DNA from 2 places in the Actinokineospora sp. PR83 genome. Region 1 is predicted to be linked to the other one. Evidence: riboswitches for the same ligand, from Rfam matches in the RefSeq annotation. Region 1 holds a riboswitch; the other holds the start of a gene.

Region 1 (4,129 bases):
AGGACATGTTCGACACCATGGCCGCGGCCAACGGCGTGGGCCTGGCCGCCAACCAGATCGGCGTCGACCTGCGGGTGTTCGTCTACGACTGCCCCGACGACGAGGGCAACCGGTACCGCGGCGTGGTCGCCAACCCGGTGCTGGAGACCTCGGCCGTCCCGGAGGGGATGCCGGACCCGGAGGACGACTTCGAGGGGTGCCTGTCGGTGCCCGGCGAGTCGTTCCCGACCGGGCGGGCTGCCTGGGCGAAGGTGACCGGCACCGATCTGGAGGGTGCGGCGATCGAGGTGGAGGGGACCGGGTTCTTCGCTCGGTGCCTGCAGCACGAGACGGATCACCTGGACGGGTTGCTGTACCTGAGCAGGTTGGTGGGGCGCAACGCGCGGGACGCCAAGCGGATGCTGAAGGCGAACCGGTGGAATTTCCCGGGGAACACTTGGGACCCCGCTACCACTGGCGATCCTTTTGCTGAGGACGAGGACTAGAGCTGGGCCGCGGGGTTCTTTCAAGAGCCCGGAATTTTTTGGGGGTGTGCCCGGGTGGATTCTGCTCGGCTGTAGCCGGGTTCAAAGCCCGGGATTTTCTCGCTGGCACCCGGGTGGGTGGATCCGCTTGGGCGGGGCCCCTACGCCGATCATGCGCCCAGTGTGACCGAGTGGGGCTGAAGAGATGCCCCACAGCCCAAGCAGGCTTGCACATGATCGGCTCCCCCACCCAAGCAAATCCACCCACCCGGGCATTTCCGTAGCCGGGCTGGCGGCTGCGGGGGTGGCTGGTTTTCGCTGCGCCCTGTGGGGTTGCGGGTGGCGGGCCGCCAGGCTGGAGGGTGGCGGGGTGGTCGGCGGCTGCGTTCGGTGGGGTTTGGTGTGGCAGGCCGATGGTCGGGAGTGGTCGGTGGGGTTTGGCGTGGCCCGCTGGCGGCCGGCGGTTGCGGGGGGCCGCTGGGCCTGCGGGGTTCGGGTGGCTGATGGCCGGGCCGGTGGCCTTCGGGGCGGGAGGCCGTGGTGTTCGGGGTGGCCCGGTGGGCGGGCCTGCGGTGTGCGGGTGGTCGGCTCGGGGGTGTCAGGTACGCCAGGGGAGCGGGGGCAAGGAGGCCATGGCGGCGATGCCGTCGGCGGCGGAGAGTTCGTCTTCTCGGCCTGCCATCAGGTAGGTGCGGATGCGGCGGGCCTGGGCGCGGGTCGGGTTCTCGCCGACCAGGAGGAAGGGCAGGGCCAGGCGCCAGAAGCCGACGATGCCGGGGCGGCGGCGTTCGGCGCTGCGGAGGCAGGCGACCGCGAGGCGGAGGCTGTGCTCGTCGGGGCGCATGGCGGCCGGTGGGGCGGTGTGGTCCCAGGCCCAGCGGGCCTGGTCGGCGCTGGCGCAGACCAGGCAGTCGAGGGCGCCGGAGCCCAGTTCGGCCCGGCACTCCGGGCACGGGGTGCGCCGCATCGCCCAGTCGTCGCAGGTCCAGGGGTGGGAGCCGGGTTCGTCGGCGAGGACCAGGGCGGCCAGTTCCCGTTCCTCCGGGGTGCCCTCGGCTACGCCGTTGCCGGACAGGAGGGCGCCCCAGTCCGCCAGCCAGTAGGCGTCGACCCGCTCGGCGCAGTTGGGGCAGTCCGGGTACCCGCGGCCGACGAGGTCGCCGCACGCCGAGCAGGGCTTGGCCAGGGCGGGGCGCCCCAGGAGTCGGGCGCCGGGCGGGTACGGCTGGGCCATGGCCAAACCCTAGTGCGCGGGAGGCCCTCCGGACGATGATCTTTGCGAACCAGTCGGGAGGCTCACCGCCTCCCCGCGAACCCGCTCCCGAACCGGAGTCGACCTCGCCCTGCGGGCACCGACCACCGTTCTGTTCGATTCTCGCCCACGGCACCCCGGTGCTGTGAAAAGCTCACGGCATGAAGAAGGCACTGGGGCGTCTGGGCGCCATCACCGTCATCGCCGGTTCACTCCTCGGGTTCGCGGCGGGCACCGCTTCCGCGGGGAACCCGGAGTACATCCGCAGCTACCAGCGGCAGGCCGACTGCGAGCGCGCCGCGGACGAGATCCGCAGCGGGGCCGACCTCGCCGCGTACTGCACCTGGGACAAGGGGCACACCGAGTGGGACCTGTTCGTCCTCTCGCTCTGAGCTGAACCCGAGTCCGCACCCGAGGTGCTGCTCCCCGGTCGCCTCGACCGGGGAGCAGCACCTTTTTCGTGGCGGTCCCCGGCCGAACAGGCGCACGACGAGGGCCGCCGCGGCGGGAGGGGGTCACCCGGCCGCGACGTGAACAACCCGTCGGGCGGGTTGGCACGGAACCGGGCGCCGGCTAGGGTCGGGGCGACAACCGAATACCGAAACCGCGGGAGCTCGCGCCATGGCGGGCTGAGAGGGCGGCTGGTGTCCATTCCACGGACCCGGTGCCGCCGACCGATGAACCTGACCGGGTAATGCCGGCGTAGGGAGGATTCTCGTGACCACGCTTGACGACCGTTCCGTGCGCCCATCGGTGACCACCGGCCCCATCTCGGGCTCCGGCAAGGTCTACCGCGACGCGGGGGAGGGCCTGCAGGTCCCGGAGCGGCGGGTGGCGCTCAGCAACGGCGAGCACCTGGACCTGTACGACACCTCCGGCCCGTACACCGACGAGCACGCCACCATCGACGTCCACACAGGACTCGCCAGGCTCCGCCAGGACTGGGGTCTCGACCCCGTGGGCGGCGCCGTCACCCAGTTGGCGTACGCCAAGGCGGGCATCATCACCAAGGAGATGCGGTTCTGCGCGGCCCGCGAGGGGGTCACCCCGGAGTTCGTGCGGGACGAGGTGGCGATCGGGCGGGCGGTGATCCCGGTCAACCGGTGCCACCCGGAGTCCGAGCCCGCGATCATCGGGAAGAAGTTCCTGGTGAAGATCAACGCCAACATCGGCAACTCCGCCGTGTCCTCCTCCATCGAGGACGAGGTGGACAAGATGGTGTGGGCGACCCGGTGGGGCGCGGACACGATCATGGACCTGTCCACCGGCAAGCGCATCCACGAGACCAGGGAGTGGCTGCTGCGCAACTCCCCCGTCCCGGTCGGCACCGTGCCGATCTACCAGGCGCTGGAGAAGGTCGACGGCGACCCGACCAAGCTGTCCTGGGAGGTCTACCGCGACACCGTGCTGGAGCAGTGCGAGCAGGGCGTGGACTACATGACCGTGCACGCGGGCGTGCTGCTGCGGTACGTGCCGCTCACCGCGAAGCGGGTCACCGGCATCGTCTCGCGCGGTGGGTCGATCATGGCCGCGTGGTGCCTGGCGCACCACCGGGAGAGCTTCCTCTACACGCACTTCGAGGAGCTGTGCGACATCCTGCGCGCCTACGACGTGACGTTCTCCCTCGGCGACGGGCTGCGGCCCGGGTCGATCGCCGACGCCAACGACGAGGCGCAGTTCGCCGAGCTGCGCACCCTGGGTGAGCTGACGCACATCGCGCGGGCCAAGGACGTGCAGGTGATGATCGAGGGCCCCGGCCACGTGCCGATGCACAAGATCGCCGAGAACGTGCGGCTGGAGGAGGAGCTGTGCGGTGAGGCACCGTTCTACACCCTCGGTCCACTCGCGACGGACATCGCCCCGGGCTACGACCACATCACCTCGGCCATCGGGGCGGCGCAGATCGGGTGGCTTGGCACGGCCATGCTCTGCTACGTCACCCCGAAGGAGCACCTCGGCCTGCCCAACCGCGACGACGTGAAGACCGGGGTGATCACCTACAAGATCGCCGCGCACGCCGCCGACCTGGCCAAGGGCCACCCCAAGGCCCAGGAGCGCGACGACGCGCTGTCGCGGGCCCGGTTCGAGTTCCGCTGGACCGACCAGTTCAACCTGTCCCTGGACCCGGACACCGCCAAGTCGTTCCACGACGAGACGCTGCCCGCCGAGCCCGCGAAGACGGCGCACTTCTGCTCGATGTGCGGGCCGAAGTTCTGCTCGATGCGGATCACCCAGGACGTGCGCAGGTACGCCGAGGAGCACGGGATGTCCTCTGTGGAGGCGTTGGAGGCGGGCATGGCGGAGAAGTCCGGCGAGTTCGTCGACCACGGCAAGCAGGTGTACCTTCCGGTCGTGACCAGCCCTGCGAGCAACGGGTAGCGATGATGCAGACACCGCCACGGACGCTGACGAT
Region 2 (4,129 bases), on a different contig from region 1:
GGTGCGCAGGTAGATCTCCGTCTCCAGCGTCCGGTGCCGGGCGCCGCCGAGCAGCAGCACCACCCCGAAACTGGTGGCGCAGAACAGGAACACGACCGCCGCCGCCGACCCCAGCGCCGGGGTCAGCGCGGGCAGGGTCACCGAGGTGAACGCCCGCCACCGCGAAGCCCCCAGCGCCCGCGCCGCGTCCTCGGCCCGCCGGTCCAGGTGCGCCCACAGCCCGCCGACCGTCCGCGCCACCACGGCCACGTTGAAGAACGCGTTCGCCAGCACGATCGCCACCACCCCGCCCCCGGGCAGCAGCGCCTTGAACGCCAACCCGACCACGACCGTCGGCAGCACGAACGGCACCAGCACCGCCACCCGCACCACCGCGCTGCCCGGCACCCTGGCCAGCAGGAACGCCACCGGCAGCCCGGCGAGCACCGCCACCGCGGTCGACGCGGCGGCCTGGGCGAGGGTGAACCCCACCAGCCGCCACGTCGCCCCCGCGCCCAGGACACGCAGGACCCCGGCCGCGCCGGAGCCGAACCCGAGCCGCACGATCGCGGCCACCGGCCAGGCGAAGAAGACGGCGAGGAAACCGAGCGGGACCGCCGCGAACGCCAGCGCCGCCGCGGGCCTCAGCCCCCGACGGTGCTGCGCCACTGCTCGATCCACCGCTGCCGCTGCGCCGCGATGTCGGCGGCGGGCAGGGTCGCGGGCTCCTGCGGCAACGGCGCCGCGGCGGTCCAGGTGTCGGGCAGCGCCACGCCCTCGCGCGCCGGGTAGACGTACATCTTCTCCGGCACGGTCTTCTGGAAGGGCTCCGACAGCAGGAAGTCGAGCACCTTCTTCGCGTCCTCGGGGTTCTTCGCCCCGTTCAGCACCCCGGCGTACTCGACCTGCCGGAAGCAGGTATCCAGCAGGGCAGCGGTCCTCGCCTTCCCGTCCTCCCCCACCTCAGCCGACGGCGACGACGCGTAGGACACGACGATGGGCCGCGGCCCCTTGCCGGAGGACCCCGAGAACTCCTGGGTGTAGGCCTCCTCCCACCCGCTGACGACCTTCACGCCGTTGGCCTTGAGCCTGCCCCAGTAGTCGACCCACCCCTGCTCGCCGTAGTGCGCGACGGTCCCGAGCAGGAACGCCAGCCCCGGCGAGGACGTCGCCGGGTCCTCGACCACGAACTTGTCCCGGTACTTCGGGTCGGCCAGGTCCTCGAAGGTCTTGGGCACCTCGCCACCGAGCGCCGCCGGGTCCACGTTCACGCACACGTCCCCCACGTCGACCGCCGTGAGCCGCCCGCTGCCGTCCACGGCGTAGCGCTGCGGCCCCTTGTCCGCCTCCGGACTGCGGTACTCGGCGAACACCCCCTCGTCGAGCGCCCGGGAGGCGAAGGTGTTGTCGACGCCGAAGGCCACGTCCCCGATCGGGTTCGCCTTGGTCAGCACCAACTGGTTGGTCAACGCCCCCGCGTCCCCGCTCTTGCGCGGCTCCACGGTGATCCCGCTCTGCGCCTTGAACCGGTCCAGCAAGGCCTGGTCGACGTCGAAGGAGTCGTGGGTGACCAGCACGACGGTGTGGTCGACCGGGGCCTCACCCCCCACGGAACAACCGGCGGCCAGAGCCAGGGTGACCAGGGGGACGAGTCGGCGCATCGGGAACCTTCCTCGGGCGTGTGCACACCACGAGGACCTCCCTGCGCGGGCATGACCCCGATCAGGTTCGTACGGTCGAGGGCTGGGTGGCCCTCCTCTCAGCCCGGCCGATACCGGACTCCCGTGGCGACCCCGACCCTACGCCCAGCGCGGTCGGGCGCGAAGGGCCACCATGGGGCCATGGCGGAACTGTTGAGCGAGCACGAGCAGGGCAAGGCACTGGGGGCGCTCCCGAACTGGAGCCGGGGCGAGGGAGCCCTGGTCCGAGAGGTCGAACTGGAGTCGTTCCCCCAGGCCATTGAGGTGGTCGACCGGGTCGCGGAGATCGCCGAGCGCGACGACCACCACCCGGACATCGACATCCGCTGGCGCACGCTGAAGTTCACCCTGAGCACCCACAGCGAGGGCGGCATCACCGAACTCGACGTCGCCCTGGCCACCGAGATCGACGCCGTCCTCGACGCCCTGCGCTGACCCTCACACCTCCCCGACGAGCGGGCTCTCCACCTTCCCGACCTCCGCCCGCACGTCCACGCCGAGCAACTCCAGCTTCCGCCACGCCGCGTCCCGCACCGCGTCGTCGAACAGCGGCGCGTACCAGGGCAGCAGGGTGAAGACCTCCACGCTGTGCGCCAGCAGCCCCCGGTCCTTCAACCGCCAGAGCCCGAACGACGGGGTCGGGTCGAGCACCACCCGCCGCGTCGCCCCGACCGCGCCGAACTCCTCGATCATCCACTCGAACGCGGTGGGGTCGTAGCCGATCCCCACCAGCGTGTCCACGCCCAGACGGACGTCCCGCTCGAACATCGCCACGAGCTGTTCGGTCACCATGGGTGAGAAGTCGTGATCGGCTCAGTGACCGTTACCCCGTGGCCGCAACCCGCGCACGCAAGCGTGAAAACCTGAGACCTTGCCCACTTAGCACGTTCGAGCTGCCCACCTCAGCGGGCGGCTGCCCTGACAGCCACCAACAGGCCAGGTTCCCCTGTGCGGCAGCACCCCAGGCCCCCGGGAGTGGGCTCGCGTCCGGTTCAACCGGCGTAGCGTGACCGTGGGGGTGTTCGCATGAAGATCGTGTTGCCCGGTGGGACCGGGAACGTCGGAGGATTCCTCAGCCGGGCGCTGGCGGCGGCCGGGCACGACGTGGTCGTGCTCACCAGGCGGGCCGGGGTCGACCTCGGGGGCGGTGTCCGATCGGTGCGGTGGGACGGGCGCACCGTCGGGCCCTGGGCGGAGGAGATCGACGGCTGCGCCGCGGTGGTCAACCTGGCCGGGCGCAGCGTCAGCTGCCGCTACACCGAGGCGAACCTCCGCGAGATGATGGACTCGCGAGTGGACTCCGCCCGGGCGGTCGGCCAGGCGATCGCCCACGCCACCGCGCCGCCGCGGGTGTGGTTGCAGATGAGCACCGCGACGATCTACGCGCACCGGTTCGAGCAGGCCAACGACGAGGCCACGGGGATCATCGCGGGCGCCGAGCCGGGGGTGCCGGGGTACTGGGCGTTCAGCGCCGAGATCGCCAAGCGGTGGGAACTGGCCCAGGAGCAGGCGCCCACCCCCGGCACCCGCAAGGTCGCCCTGCGGACCGCCATGGTGATGAGCCCGGACCGTGGCAGCGTCTTCGACGTCCTGTCCTGGATGGCCCGGCTGGGCCTCGGCGGCCCGGTGGCGGGCGGGCGGCAGTACGTCTCCTGGATCCACGACCGCGACTTCCTCCGGGCCGTGGAATTCCTCCTCACCCGGGACGACCTGGCGGGCCCGGTCAACCTCACCGCCCCCGGACCGCTCCCGCAGCGCGAGTTCATGCGGACCCTGCGCGGGGCCTGGCGGGTGCCGGTCGGCCTGCCCGCGACGAAGTGGATGGCCGAGGTCGGGGCGTTCGCCCTGCGGTCGGACACCGAACTGCTGCTCAAGAGCCGCCGCGTCGTCCCCGGCCGCCTGCTCGACAGCGGGTTCACCTTCGACTTCCCCCGCTGGGAGGACGCCGCCGCGGACCTGGCGCGGCGGACCCGGGCGCGGCGGACCCGGGCTCGGAGCTGACCCCGCACGTCGCCAGCAACCTCGCGCCGTTCTCCACACTGGTATCCAGATGATGTCTCGCAGTTGCGGCCGCTTCGGTGTTCAGTGTTCGGTCAACACCGAACACTGCGATCGGGCAGGCAGAGCCGGAGTTGTGGCGTCGTATCAGACATGTAGCGGAACGGTAAGCCTCGCGGTTGACCTGCAGAAACGCCGCCGAACTGGGACGACACGGCAGATCGCACCTGCCGATGCCGGTAGGGGGTCTACACACGTCCCGCACTTCACGCCACAGGTGTCCAACCAGGACGAAGGCGCTAGGCTCGCATGGGTTGCCAACCACCCGAAAGTGTGACTCGTATCACGTGCCGCGATCGAACGGTTGTGCGACGATAGACCCGGTTTCATAGATGGCTCCTCAGATGAGGTATGGTTTCTGAAACCTACCCGGCATCTGGAGGCAAGTTGCG

What was found. Region 1 has a riboswitch for thiamine pyrophosphate ahead of thiC (phosphomethylpyrimidine synthase ThiC). Riboswitches for the same ligand answer to the same signal wherever they lie in the genome.
Region 2: linked by a shared signal. The riboswitch ahead of L6E12_RS13465 (thiamine ABC transporter substrate binding subunit) and the one ahead of thiC (phosphomethylpyrimidine synthase ThiC) in region 1 are both predicted to bind thiamine pyrophosphate.

Annotation. Positions count from the first base shown of each region.
Region 1 covers NZ_JAJCXD010000017.1:72,926-77,054, reverse strand. Annotated here, with positions in the region: gene L6E12_RS06040 (peptide deformylase) at 1-485, shown strand, start outside; gene L6E12_RS06035 (hypothetical protein) at 1,063-1,698, opposite strand; gene L6E12_RS06030 (hypothetical protein) at 1,878-2,108, shown strand; TPP riboswitch at 2,313-2,442, shown strand; gene thiC (phosphomethylpyrimidine synthase ThiC) at 2,434-4,095, shown strand; gene thiD (bifunctional hydroxymethylpyrimidine kinase/phosphomethylpyrimidine kinase) at 4,098-4,129, shown strand, end outside.
Region 2 covers NZ_JAJCXD010000039.1:16,871-20,999, reverse strand. Annotated here, with positions in the region: gene L6E12_RS13470 (iron ABC transporter permease) at 1-648, opposite strand, end outside; gene L6E12_RS13465 (thiamine ABC transporter substrate binding subunit) at 624-1,640, opposite strand; TPP riboswitch at 1,662-1,775, opposite strand; gene L6E12_RS13460 (4a-hydroxytetrahydrobiopterin dehydratase) at 1,821-2,114, shown strand; gene L6E12_RS13455 (hypothetical protein) at 2,118-2,471, opposite strand; gene L6E12_RS13450 (epimerase) at 2,706-3,680, shown strand; gene L6E12_RS13445 (hypothetical protein) at 4,089-4,129, shown strand, end outside.